One region of the Micromonospora salmantinae genome, then DNA from elsewhere that is predicted to be linked to it. Evidence: riboswitches for the same ligand, from Rfam matches in the RefSeq annotation. Region 1 holds a riboswitch; each other region holds the start of a gene.
What was found. A riboswitch is a leader RNA that binds a small molecule or an ion and turns the genes downstream of it on or off. The one in region 1 is predicted to bind cyclic di-AMP.

Region 2: it holds a riboswitch for cyclic di-AMP, as region 1 does, so the genes downstream of both, PSH03_RS24425 (coiled-coil domain-containing protein) here and PSH03_RS01835 (C39 family peptidase) in region 1, are expected to answer to the same signal.
Region 3: it holds a riboswitch for cyclic di-AMP, as region 1 does, so the genes downstream of both, PSH03_RS22085 (C40 family peptidase) here and PSH03_RS01835 (C39 family peptidase) in region 1, are expected to answer to the same signal.

The regions. Positions count from the first base shown of each region.
Region 1 covers NZ_JAKKFG010000002.1:122,105-125,332, reverse strand. Annotated here, with positions in the region: gene PSH03_RS01840 (alpha/beta hydrolase) at 1-194, opposite strand, end outside; gene PSH03_RS01835 (C39 family peptidase) at 319-1,167, opposite strand; cyclic di-AMP (ydaO/yuaA leader) riboswitch at 1,400-1,540, opposite strand; gene PSH03_RS01830 (hypothetical protein) at 1,825-2,595, opposite strand; gene PSH03_RS01825 (hypothetical protein) at 2,731-3,153, opposite strand.
Region 2 covers NZ_JAKKFG010000042.1:122,961-126,188, forward strand. Annotated here, with positions in the region: gene PSH03_RS24420 (hypothetical protein) at 1-483, opposite strand, end outside; gene PSH03_RS24425 (coiled-coil domain-containing protein) at 626-1,690, opposite strand; cyclic di-AMP (ydaO/yuaA leader) riboswitch at 1,696-1,827, opposite strand; gene PSH03_RS24430 (cation diffusion facilitator family transporter) at 1,946-2,863, opposite strand; gene PSH03_RS24435 (HelD family protein) at 2,970-3,228, opposite strand, start outside.
Region 3 covers NZ_JAKKFG010000031.1:24,909-28,136, reverse strand. Annotated here, with positions in the region: gene PSH03_RS22090 (N-acetylmuramoyl-L-alanine amidase) at 1-802, opposite strand, end outside; cyclic di-AMP (ydaO/yuaA leader) riboswitch at 1,038-1,173, shown strand; gene PSH03_RS22085 (C40 family peptidase) at 1,250-2,227, shown strand; gene dcd (dCTP deaminase) at 2,301-2,879, opposite strand; gene PSH03_RS22075 (pyridoxamine 5'-phosphate oxidase family protein) at 2,979-3,228, shown strand, end outside.

The sequences.
Region 1 (3,228 bases):
AAGCCCGGGAAGGAGTACGACGGCAGCGGCGACGCCCAGCCGTGGCCGGCGAGGTCCGGTGCCAGCCACCGCCCGGGCCAGTGCTGCTCGAGGTACGGGGCCCAGGGCAACCACACGTCCCCGGTCGCTCCCATGCCGTGCAGCAGCAGCAGGACCGGCCTGCGGCCGGCGTGACCACCCGTCTTCTCCACCACGGCCGCAGTCTCCCACGGTTCACGGTCGGGTACGAGAGCCGTCGATGACGGGACCACGCGGACAGACGCCGCGGGCGCCGGCCCCTTGTGGAGGACGGCGCCCGCGGCGGTCAGCGTGCCCGGGTCAGGCGGAGTAGCCCCGGCTGGTGATCCAGTTGGCCAGGTCGATCGTGGTGATCCAGTACGACGGGTCGGCCGGGTTCGCCGAGTCGGCGATGCGTACGGTGCGGCCGTTGTCCTTGTAGCCCACGACGGCGATGTAGTGCCCGCCGCCGTAGGAGTGCCAGCCGCCGTCGGTGTCGGTGGCGTCGCCGACGACGTTGGCCACCACGCCCCGGCCGTCGGTGATGGCCTTCACCACGTCGGCCTGGAGCCGGTCCATCTGGGCCGGGCTGGGCGCGCCGGGGAACATCCGGGTCCGGTACGGGGAGCCCTTCACCTCGGCGTTGAGCACCCGGGTGGTGTCCTCAGCCGAGTTGGTGCCCATCTCGGTGGTGCCCAGCTCGGCGCCGAGCTCCTCCTGGGTGCGGTCGATGCCGGCGGCGCTGAGCGCGTTCCGGGTGGCCGCCGGGCCGCAGTTGTAGTAGGTGTTCTGCGCCTCGTAGTCGTAGTCGAGCACCTTGGTCGCGGGCGGCTTCGGCCGCTCCGGCTTCCGGGTGAGGTCCGGGTTGCTGCTGGCCTTGGCGGCGGGCGACGCGGCGCTGGTGGCCGGGGCGGCAGTGGTCGGTGCGGCGCTGGCCGAGGGGGAAGCCTCCCGAGCCTCGCCGCGGGAGGCGGCGACGTCGCTGCGCATCTCGGCGACAGTGGTCGCGGTGCGCTGGCCGGCCGGGGCGTCGTCGGCAGTGGTGAGCAGGGCGCCGGTGGTGGTGGCGATCGCGAGGGCCGCGGCGGAGGCGGCGACGATCTGGTACGGGCGCTCGGTGGCGAGGCGGCGGAGCTGACGCTGCAGGGTGTGCTTCACGGGGTCCTCCACGGATCGGGGGGAGAGCGGCACACCGGGGCCGGACCGGTATCCGGGCAGGCGCCAGCGCGCGGACCGTGGTCCGCGGATGGTGAACCGCTCAGGGGAACGCTCGGCGTGGCCGGGCGGGGAAGGCGATGACCCGGGGGTCAGCTCACCGTCACTGGACGGATGAGCGGGTGCACCGCCGCGCCGTGGAGGCGAGGGAACAACCGAGGGGTGGAAAGGTGCTGCACGAGGATGGGACTCCTTCCGACACCGCCTACCGGGTTAGCTGACGGATTCGGGCGGGAAGACGCCCTACCGCGGGCCGTGGCTCGCGGATTCACCCCGGACTTACTGGTGGGTCCCCGGTTCGTTGATCACGATTAAGCGGGTCGGTGCGGCGTCGCGTCTTGCGATCGGTTACCGCACCGGACGGGACGACACTACTGGCGTCTCAACGCCCTGCCAAGCCAGGTTCACCTGCGTAAACCCCAATTGGCGCGACAATTTCTGCGCGTATTGCCGATGATGTGACTCGATGGGACAACCGGTTACGGCGACGCCTGCGGGCGACAACCGGACAGGCCGCAAAGAACGCGGCCACAATCGCGGGATCAATGCCGCCGATCGCGTCGGACGTCCGATTTCCCGATTGGGTGACCGGCCTCACATCACGGATTGGGCTCAACCCACCCGGGCCGGGCGCCACAGTGCCACGACGGCGGGACGCAACGCCCCGGCCACCGTGCGGCGCGCGGGTACCAGGGTCGGGCGGAGCCGGGCTGCCGCCGCGTACGCCTCCTCGGCGAGGGCACGAGCCGACTCGGCGGCCAACTCCGCGTCACGCCAGGCGGCCCGCTCACGGCCGGCGGCCACCTGGTAGTCGGCCAGCCGCGCATCCCGGACCACCCGGCTGATCAGCACCTCCTGCTCGACCGGGTGCCGCCGGGGATCCCAGCCGCGCCGATGCCCGAACACGTCGCCGAGCTGCGCCATGGTCAGCTCCCCCCGCCAGTACGCAGCCATCACCGCCCGGTGCAGATAGCGCTCCCGGGCGGCGTACTCGGCGGGGGTGTGCGGGGTCTGCGGGGTGGGCAGCGCACCGGCGCCAGCGAAGCGACGCGCTGCGGTGTCCGCCTCGTCGTACCCGATCCAGGCCCGCTCCAGCTGCTCCTGAGCAGTCAGCCAGGCGGCACGCCGCCGCTTGGCGGTGGTGGCCGCGCCGGCCGCGGCGACGGCCACCTCCTCGGCGTAGCGGCGCAGGTCCACGGCCTCGGCGGCGGCCACCTCCCGAGGAGTGGGCCCGGCCGGGAGCGGGTCGTCAGTGGGCCGGTCCCGTTCGGGGCGGGCGGCCAGCACGGAGAGCAGGCCCAGGGTCAGCAGGAACAGCGTCGACCAGATGGCGGCGGCCCGCGGCACCTCGGTCACGAACTGGTAGAAGACGACTGTCTCCATGGTCGGCACCTCGGGGAGGATGAGCAGTGCGATGGGGAGCCGCGCCGATCAGCGGGCCACTGTGGGCCACGGGTCGGCGGGTCAGGGAGCGGGTGGGTCGACAGGGCACGGTGGCGGGACGGTCGTCCCGGTGGCTCAGCGCCCGGGTGGGGCCCGGGAAGCCCGACCGCTCGTACCGTCGAGGAGGGGCAGCCGGCCGAATTCGGCCGCGCGGACCGGCAGCACGCCGGCCGCGATGGCGCCCTGATCATCGGGGAGCGCCACCGGCGTGTCGACCGACCATGTCGGGACCGACTCCTCGGCGGCCTCCGGCGGTATCGCCGCGGCCGGGCGGGCAGCACCGGGTGCCGCGGAGTGCCGGCAGGAGGCCGCCAGCGGGCCGGCGGCGACAGAGGCCGGCACCGCGCTCGACGTCGGCACCGGGCCGGGTGTTGCCGTGGTGGCCGTGGCCGGGCCTGCGCCGAGCGCCAGGGCCGCGACGACGGCGAGGCTGGTCAGCACCCGAGTCGCCCAGCGCGCCACCCACCACAGCGGACAGGTGAACGCGACCGGAAGCACGCCCCAACGCTACCGTCGCGCCGAGCCGGGCGCACCGACCACGGGCGTGTCGGATCGCGCCGCGCCGACCCGTTG
Region 2 (3,228 bases), on a different contig from region 1:
GGTTGTGCGGGCCGCTCGGGTGGCGGGACGCCGGCCCCACGGCTTGTAGGTGGACAGCACAGTCGCGATGACCATCAGGCTGGTCGACACCGCCGGCGCGATGACCAGGTCGGCGCGATCCCGGGCGGGCAGGGCGGCCCCGACCGCTCCGGCGTGACGCAGGTTCGGGGTGAGCAGGAACAGCACCAGCCCGACCATCACCGTGGTCAGCACGAGCTTGACCAGCACCCAGCGGTGGCGCAGCAGGCCCCACGGGGTGAGCAGTGAGCTGGCGACGCCGATCAGCCAGACCAGGACGCTCAGCGGCGCGAACAGCACAGTGCCGACCAGGGCCGTGACCGGATAGACCACCGCCGGGTCGGCGCCCCGCTGAACGGCGATGCCGAGGGTGAGCAGCACCAGGTCGGCGCCGAGCCAGCCGAGCGAGGTGACCAGGTGCAGGGTGAGCAGCGCCTTGCGGGTGCTGGGTCGGATCCGAGGCATACCGCGATGCTGCCCGCCGACCGCTGCCGGGTCGTCCGACGAGCGACGACATCAGGGGTACGCCCGGCGACGTAGCCCGGCCCCGGACGCACGTGATGCCTGTGAGCCACCGGGGTGACTCACAGGCATCACGACGCGTGGGTCAGTAGACCGACAGGTGTACGTGGTTGGTGTGGTCGGTCGACGGGGTGCCGTGCGCCCCGCTGTACGACTTCCACCCGCTGCTGGGCAGCCAGATCTGCCTGTACCAGATCACGTAGAGCACGGCGAGCCGGTCCGCGTTGCGGATGAAGTACGCGGCCAGGTTGTTGCCGTACGTCTTGTCGCCGCCGGTGGCGTCCCCGCCGAAGCCGCCCTTCTGCGCCGCGAAGTCGCAGGCCCGGCCCTTCGGGTGTTCACCGGAGCCGCTGGGGCGGTGGCACGAGACGTACCGGGTGAATCCTGCGGCCTTGGCCTGGTTGAGCGCGTGCAGGGTGCGTGGGGTGATGCAGCCGTTGGCCGGGGTGGGGTCGTTGACGCTGCACGACTCGGAGGGCCAGGAGCCGTCGGAGTTGCGCGGTGCGGCCTTTGCGTTGGCGCTGGAGGTGCCCCGGTTGGAGCCGCCGTCGGCGGTGGTCTGCGGTTTGGGTGTGGTGGCCACGGTCAGGGCCCGTTCGGCCTGCTCCTTGCGCTTGGCCATCACCGCGACCTGCTTGCGCTGTTCGTTGATCTCGCCGTCCAGGGCGATCCGGGTGCGGTTGGCCTTGTCCTTGCTGTTCAGCAGGTCGCGCAGCACCCGGTCTTCGTTGGCCGCCACCGCGTCCAGCGCGGCCGCCCGGTCCATGAAGCCTTCCGGAGTGTTGCTGTTGAGCAGCGCCGACATCGCACCGAGCCGGCCGGTGCGGTAGGCCACCTCGGCGATCTCGCCGACCTTGCCGTTGCGCTGGCCGATCTCGACCTCGATGGTCGTCAGCTGGGTGGCGAGCTGCTTCTGCCGTTGCACGGAGGTGTCCAGGGCGCGCTTCGCGTCCAGGTAGCCCTTGCTGGCCGCCTCGAGTTGGGCGCGCAACGCCGGGGTGCCGCCCTCCTCGTCGGAGTCGGGTGCGGCGGCCCGCAGGCCGGTCGGGGGGGAGGCCGAGGCGGTGCCGGCCGGAAGCGCGACGCCGAGGGCGAACATCGCGACGATCAGTGCCGCCAGTCGGGCGGCGGGTGGTCGTGCTGGTGCCACTGCGCATGTCCTTCCGTCAGCCGCCGACCGGGTTAGCTGACGGGTTCGGGACGGAAGATCCCTACCGCTGACGCGGATACACCCCAGGAACATGGTTCCCCGGTTCGCCCAGTTGGGCGATTAGGCGGCGACCGCCACCGGCGCCGGGAGGGCGCCGCCTGGTGGAGGCCGGGACCGAGCCTACCGGTGCGGATGGGGCCGCTGCAGCCAATGTGACGGACGGTGCGTGCGTCAGCACGGAAAATTACGGCTCCGTCACCATTCGATGGAGCCGCACGCTCCGGAAGCGGCGCCGGGCTCGATCTGCAACGTCGCGTGCTCGATGCGGAAGTCGTCGTGCAGGGCCGTACGCGCCGCGGTGAGCACCGCGCCGACCTCCGCGCCGGGTGCCATGGTCAGGTGAGCGGAGGCCACCTCCATGCCCGAGGTGAGCGTCCAGACGTGCAGGTCGTGCACCTCGACGACACCGGGGACGGCGGCGAGCCGGTCGTGCACGGCGGTCACCTGGAGGTGTTCCGGGGCGGCCTGCACCAGGATGCGGACGGCGGCGCGGGCCAGCCGCCAGGTGCGCGGAAGGATGAACACGCCGATGGCGACCGCGACCAGGGGGTCGGCCCACCACCAGTCGGTGACGGTGATGAGCAGCGCCGCGCCGATGACGCCGAGCGAGCCGAGCAGGTCACCGAGCACCTCCAGGTAGGCGCCCTGGAGGTTGATGCTCTCCCGGGCTCCGGCGCGCAGCAGCGCGAAGGCGGCGATGTTGGCGAGCAGGCCGAGCACGGCGACCGCGAGCATCGGGCCGGCGACGACCTGGTGCGGGTCGCCGAAGCGGCGGATCGCCTCGATCACCACGTAGATCGCGACGCCGGAGAGCAGGACGGCGTTGGCCAGCGCGGCGAGCACCTCGAGTCGGTAGAGCCCGAAGGTGCGCTGCGGGTCGCCGGTGGCCCGCCGGGTCGCCGTGATGGCGGCGAGCGCCATCCCGATGCCGAGCACGTCGGTGAACATGTGCCCGGCGTCGGAGAGCAGGGCGAGCGAGCCGGTGTGCAGGGCGGCCACCGCCTCGACCACCATCAGGGTGGTGAGCAACCCGAATGCCGCCCAGAGTCGACCTCGGTGCTGGTGTGCGGCATTGGCGACGGACCCATGGTGGTGGTCATGACCTGCGCCCACGAGAACCACCTTCCGCCGCTGGTCGGGACCCGGTCAAATGTATGCTCACATCGCTATGTGTGCAAGTGTACGGACAGCGCCTTGCGCCGGCGGCAGTCGGCACGCGTCAGCTGGTCGGGTCGATGGTGGTGAGCCGCTGGGTGGCCCGGGAGAGCGCCACGTACAGGGTGCGCACCCCGGCGCCCGGATCCGCCCGGATCTCGCTCGGCGCGACCAGCACCACCCCGTCGTACTCCATGCCCTTGGCCTCCAGGCTGGTCACCACCTGCAACCTCGGCGCGCCGAGCGCGCCCAGCCACCCGGCGACCTCGTCCCGGCGGGGGACCGGCGTGATCACCCCGACCGTCCCCTCCACCTCGGCCAGC
Region 3 (3,228 bases), on a different contig from region 1:
CCGGGATCCACTCGCAGGAGATGGTGCGGGGGCACTCCACCCCGTCCGGGCGGGCCAGCCGGCGCAGGCCCAGCCGGTCCAGCCAGGAACGCTCGGGCCGCACCGCGCGGGCCGGCAGGGTGATCCGCTGGCCGTCGTCGGTCACCCGGGCTTCGCCCGCGCCGATGGTGGTGAAGACCTCGTCGGCGAAGGCCGCCGCGGCGTCGGCGCTGTCCGCGCCCGAGTAGCGTGCCACCGCGCCGTACCAGGCCGCCGGGTCGGTGTCCGCGCCGACCGGCGCGCCCAGATCCCTCTGGTACGCGCTCAGCAGCGCGGCCCCACCCCGGATGTTGAGGCCCGCGTCGGTGCGCAGTGCCTCGGGGGTGGCGCCGGTCAGCGTGGCGGCGGCGTCGACGGTCTGCAACGCGGCGGTGGATGGCGCGGGTGCCTCGACCGGCCGGGGCGCGGGTACGCGGGCGGTGCGGGAGTCGTCGCCGCGTGGGTCCTCGGCGCCGGCGTCGTGGTGGCCGCGTCCGGGTAGGGCGGCCACGTGCCGCGCGTCGGTCAGGTGCATCGGACCGTAGCCGCCACTGGTGCTCGGTGTACCGGCGTTGGTGTCCCAACGGGACTCCAGGTAGGAGACGCCGAGCAGCACGACGGCCGGCACGCCGTACTCGGTGGCCGCTGCGGCGTACTGCTGCTGGCGGTCGGTGATGGGCGCTGCGGCGGCCGGGCCGACGGAGAGTGGCACAGTGGTCGCGGCGGCGACCACTGTGGCGGCGAGCAGCCCGCGCCAGCCGGTCGACAGGGTTGGATGGTGCATCGAACCCCCTAGATTCTCGCGGAGTGAGGTCAGGTCACCATCGCGCCGTCCGGGAGGTCGCGTCAATACCTTTCTATCTATCGAAGTAGATGGAAAGAATTCTTCACACACGGTCGGTTGCCTCGTTCAATCCGTACGGAGTGTCACTGCCGCACGGGTTGCGGATCGGTAACAGACGTCTCTACTCTGGTCATTTGTTGGCCCGACAGCAGCTCCGCCCAGCCCGGGCGGTAACGGACCGACACCGCCGAGTCGTTTCCGAGCGAACCGGGGACCCAGGTCCCTCGGGGTGAATCCGCAGCCACTGCGGTAGGGCGCCGACTTCCCGCCCGAACCCGTCAGCTAACCCGGTAGGCGGTCAGGAAGAAGGAGTACGGAACCCCGGTGGCACTCCATGCCCCGCGGCCGTCGTCCGAGCGGTCGGCATCAGCCGGCCCGGCGTCGATCGTGCCGCGCCCACGCTGGTCCCGCTTCACCACCGCACTCGCCGCGCTGGCCGGCATCGCCGTCGTTCTGACCGGCAGTGCCACGGCGGCCCACGCCGACCCGTCCGTCGCCGAGATCGAGCGCCAGATCGACGCCGACTGGAACAAGCTCGAACCGGTCATCGAACGGCACAACGCCACCCGCACCGACCTCGCCGCGAAGCGCAAGCAGGCCGATGCGCTGGCCGCCCGGATCACCCCGCTGGAGCGTCAGGTCGACGCCGCGATGGACAAGGTCAGCGCCCTGGCCGTACGCGCCTACATGGGTGAGAACGTCTCGACAGTCAACGCGATGCTGGGGAGCCGGTCGCCCAGCGAGGTGGTCGGTCAGCTCGAAATGCTCGACCGCTTCGCGCACAACCAGCAGAAGGACGTACGCCAGGTGGCCGACCTGCGCGACCAGCTGGCCGCGCAGAAGGCGCCACTGGACGAGATGGTGGCCCAGCTGACCCGCACGGAAGCTCAGCTGGCGGCGAAGAAGAAGCAGATCAACGACGAGATCGACCGCCTGCAGAAGCTGCGCCTCAAGGTGTACGGCAGTGGCGGCGGCGGTCCGCTGCGCCCGGCACCCTGCCCGGGCAGCTACCCCGGCGGCGCCGCGGGCACCGCTGTCAAGTTCGCCTGCGCGCAGATCGGCAAGCCCTACGTCTGGGGTGCCGAAGGCCCGAACTCGTACGACTGCTCCGGGCTGATGCTGGCCGCCTGGGCGAAGGCCGGCGTGTCGCTGCCGCACAACGCCGCCGCGCAGAGCCGGGTAACCAAGAACGTCAGCAAGGGCGACCTGCGCCCCGGCGACCTGGTCTTCTACTACAGCGACATCCACCACGTCGGCATGTACGTCGGCGGCGGCTGGGTGGTGCACGCCTCGCAGGCCGGTCAACCGGTCAAGATGAAGAAGGTCGACGACGGCCCGATCCACAGCTACGGCCGTCCAGGCTGACCCCGAGTGATCGAAGGGCCCGTCGCGATCCGTCGCGGCGGGCCCTCGTCGTCTCGGGGCCAGCTGCTGAACCTCAGCGGGTGGGCCAGGTCCGCCAGTGCTGCCAGGCGCGGCTGGGTGTCGGCCCCCGCTGGCCCTGGTAGCGCGAGCCGTAGACCACCGAGCCGTACGGGTGCTCGGCCGGCGAGGAGAGCCGGAAGATGCAGAGCTGCCCGATCTTCATGCCCGGCCAGAGGGTGATCGGCAGGTTCGCCACGTTCGAGAGTTCCAGCGTCACGTGACCGGAGAAGCCCGGGTCGATGAAGCCGGCAGTGGAGTGCGTGAGCAGCCCGAGCCGGCCCAGGGAGCTCTTGCCCTCCAGTCGGCCGGCGAGCTGGTCACCCAGCGAGATGACCTCCAGCGTCGAGGCGAGCACGAACTCCCCCGGGTGCAGCACGAACGGCTCACCGTCGGGGACCTCGACCGCCGAGGTCAGGTCGTCCTGCTGCATCGCGGGATCGATGTGGGTGTAGAGGTGGTTGTTGAAGACCCGGAACAGCCGGTCGAGTCGGACGTCGATGCTGGACGGTTGGACCAGGGTGGGCTCGAACGGCTCCAAGCCCAGCGTGCCGGCCTTGATCTCGGAGACCAGGTCGCGGTCGGAGAGCAGCATCGGACCACCATAGCCGCGCTGCCAAAAGTGGCCGGATTCGGTGCCGGTGACCAGCGCGTCGAGGTCGCTGCTCGTACATTTGTTCGATAGAATGCCCACATGGCTTCCTGGTCCGAATTCGCCGCCGACGAGCCCCGACTCGCCGACGGGATCCGCGTTCTCCTCCAGCAGTACGGGCCGGGCTTCGGCTATCTGGCCACGGTCCGCGCCGACGGCGGGCCCCGCGTCCATCCGGTCTCCCCGGTCATCACCGCCGAGGGGCTGTTCTGCTTCATCATCGACTCGCCGAAGCGCCGCGACCTCGAACGTGACGGCCGTTACGCGCTGCACTCGTTCCCGGCGGAGGAGA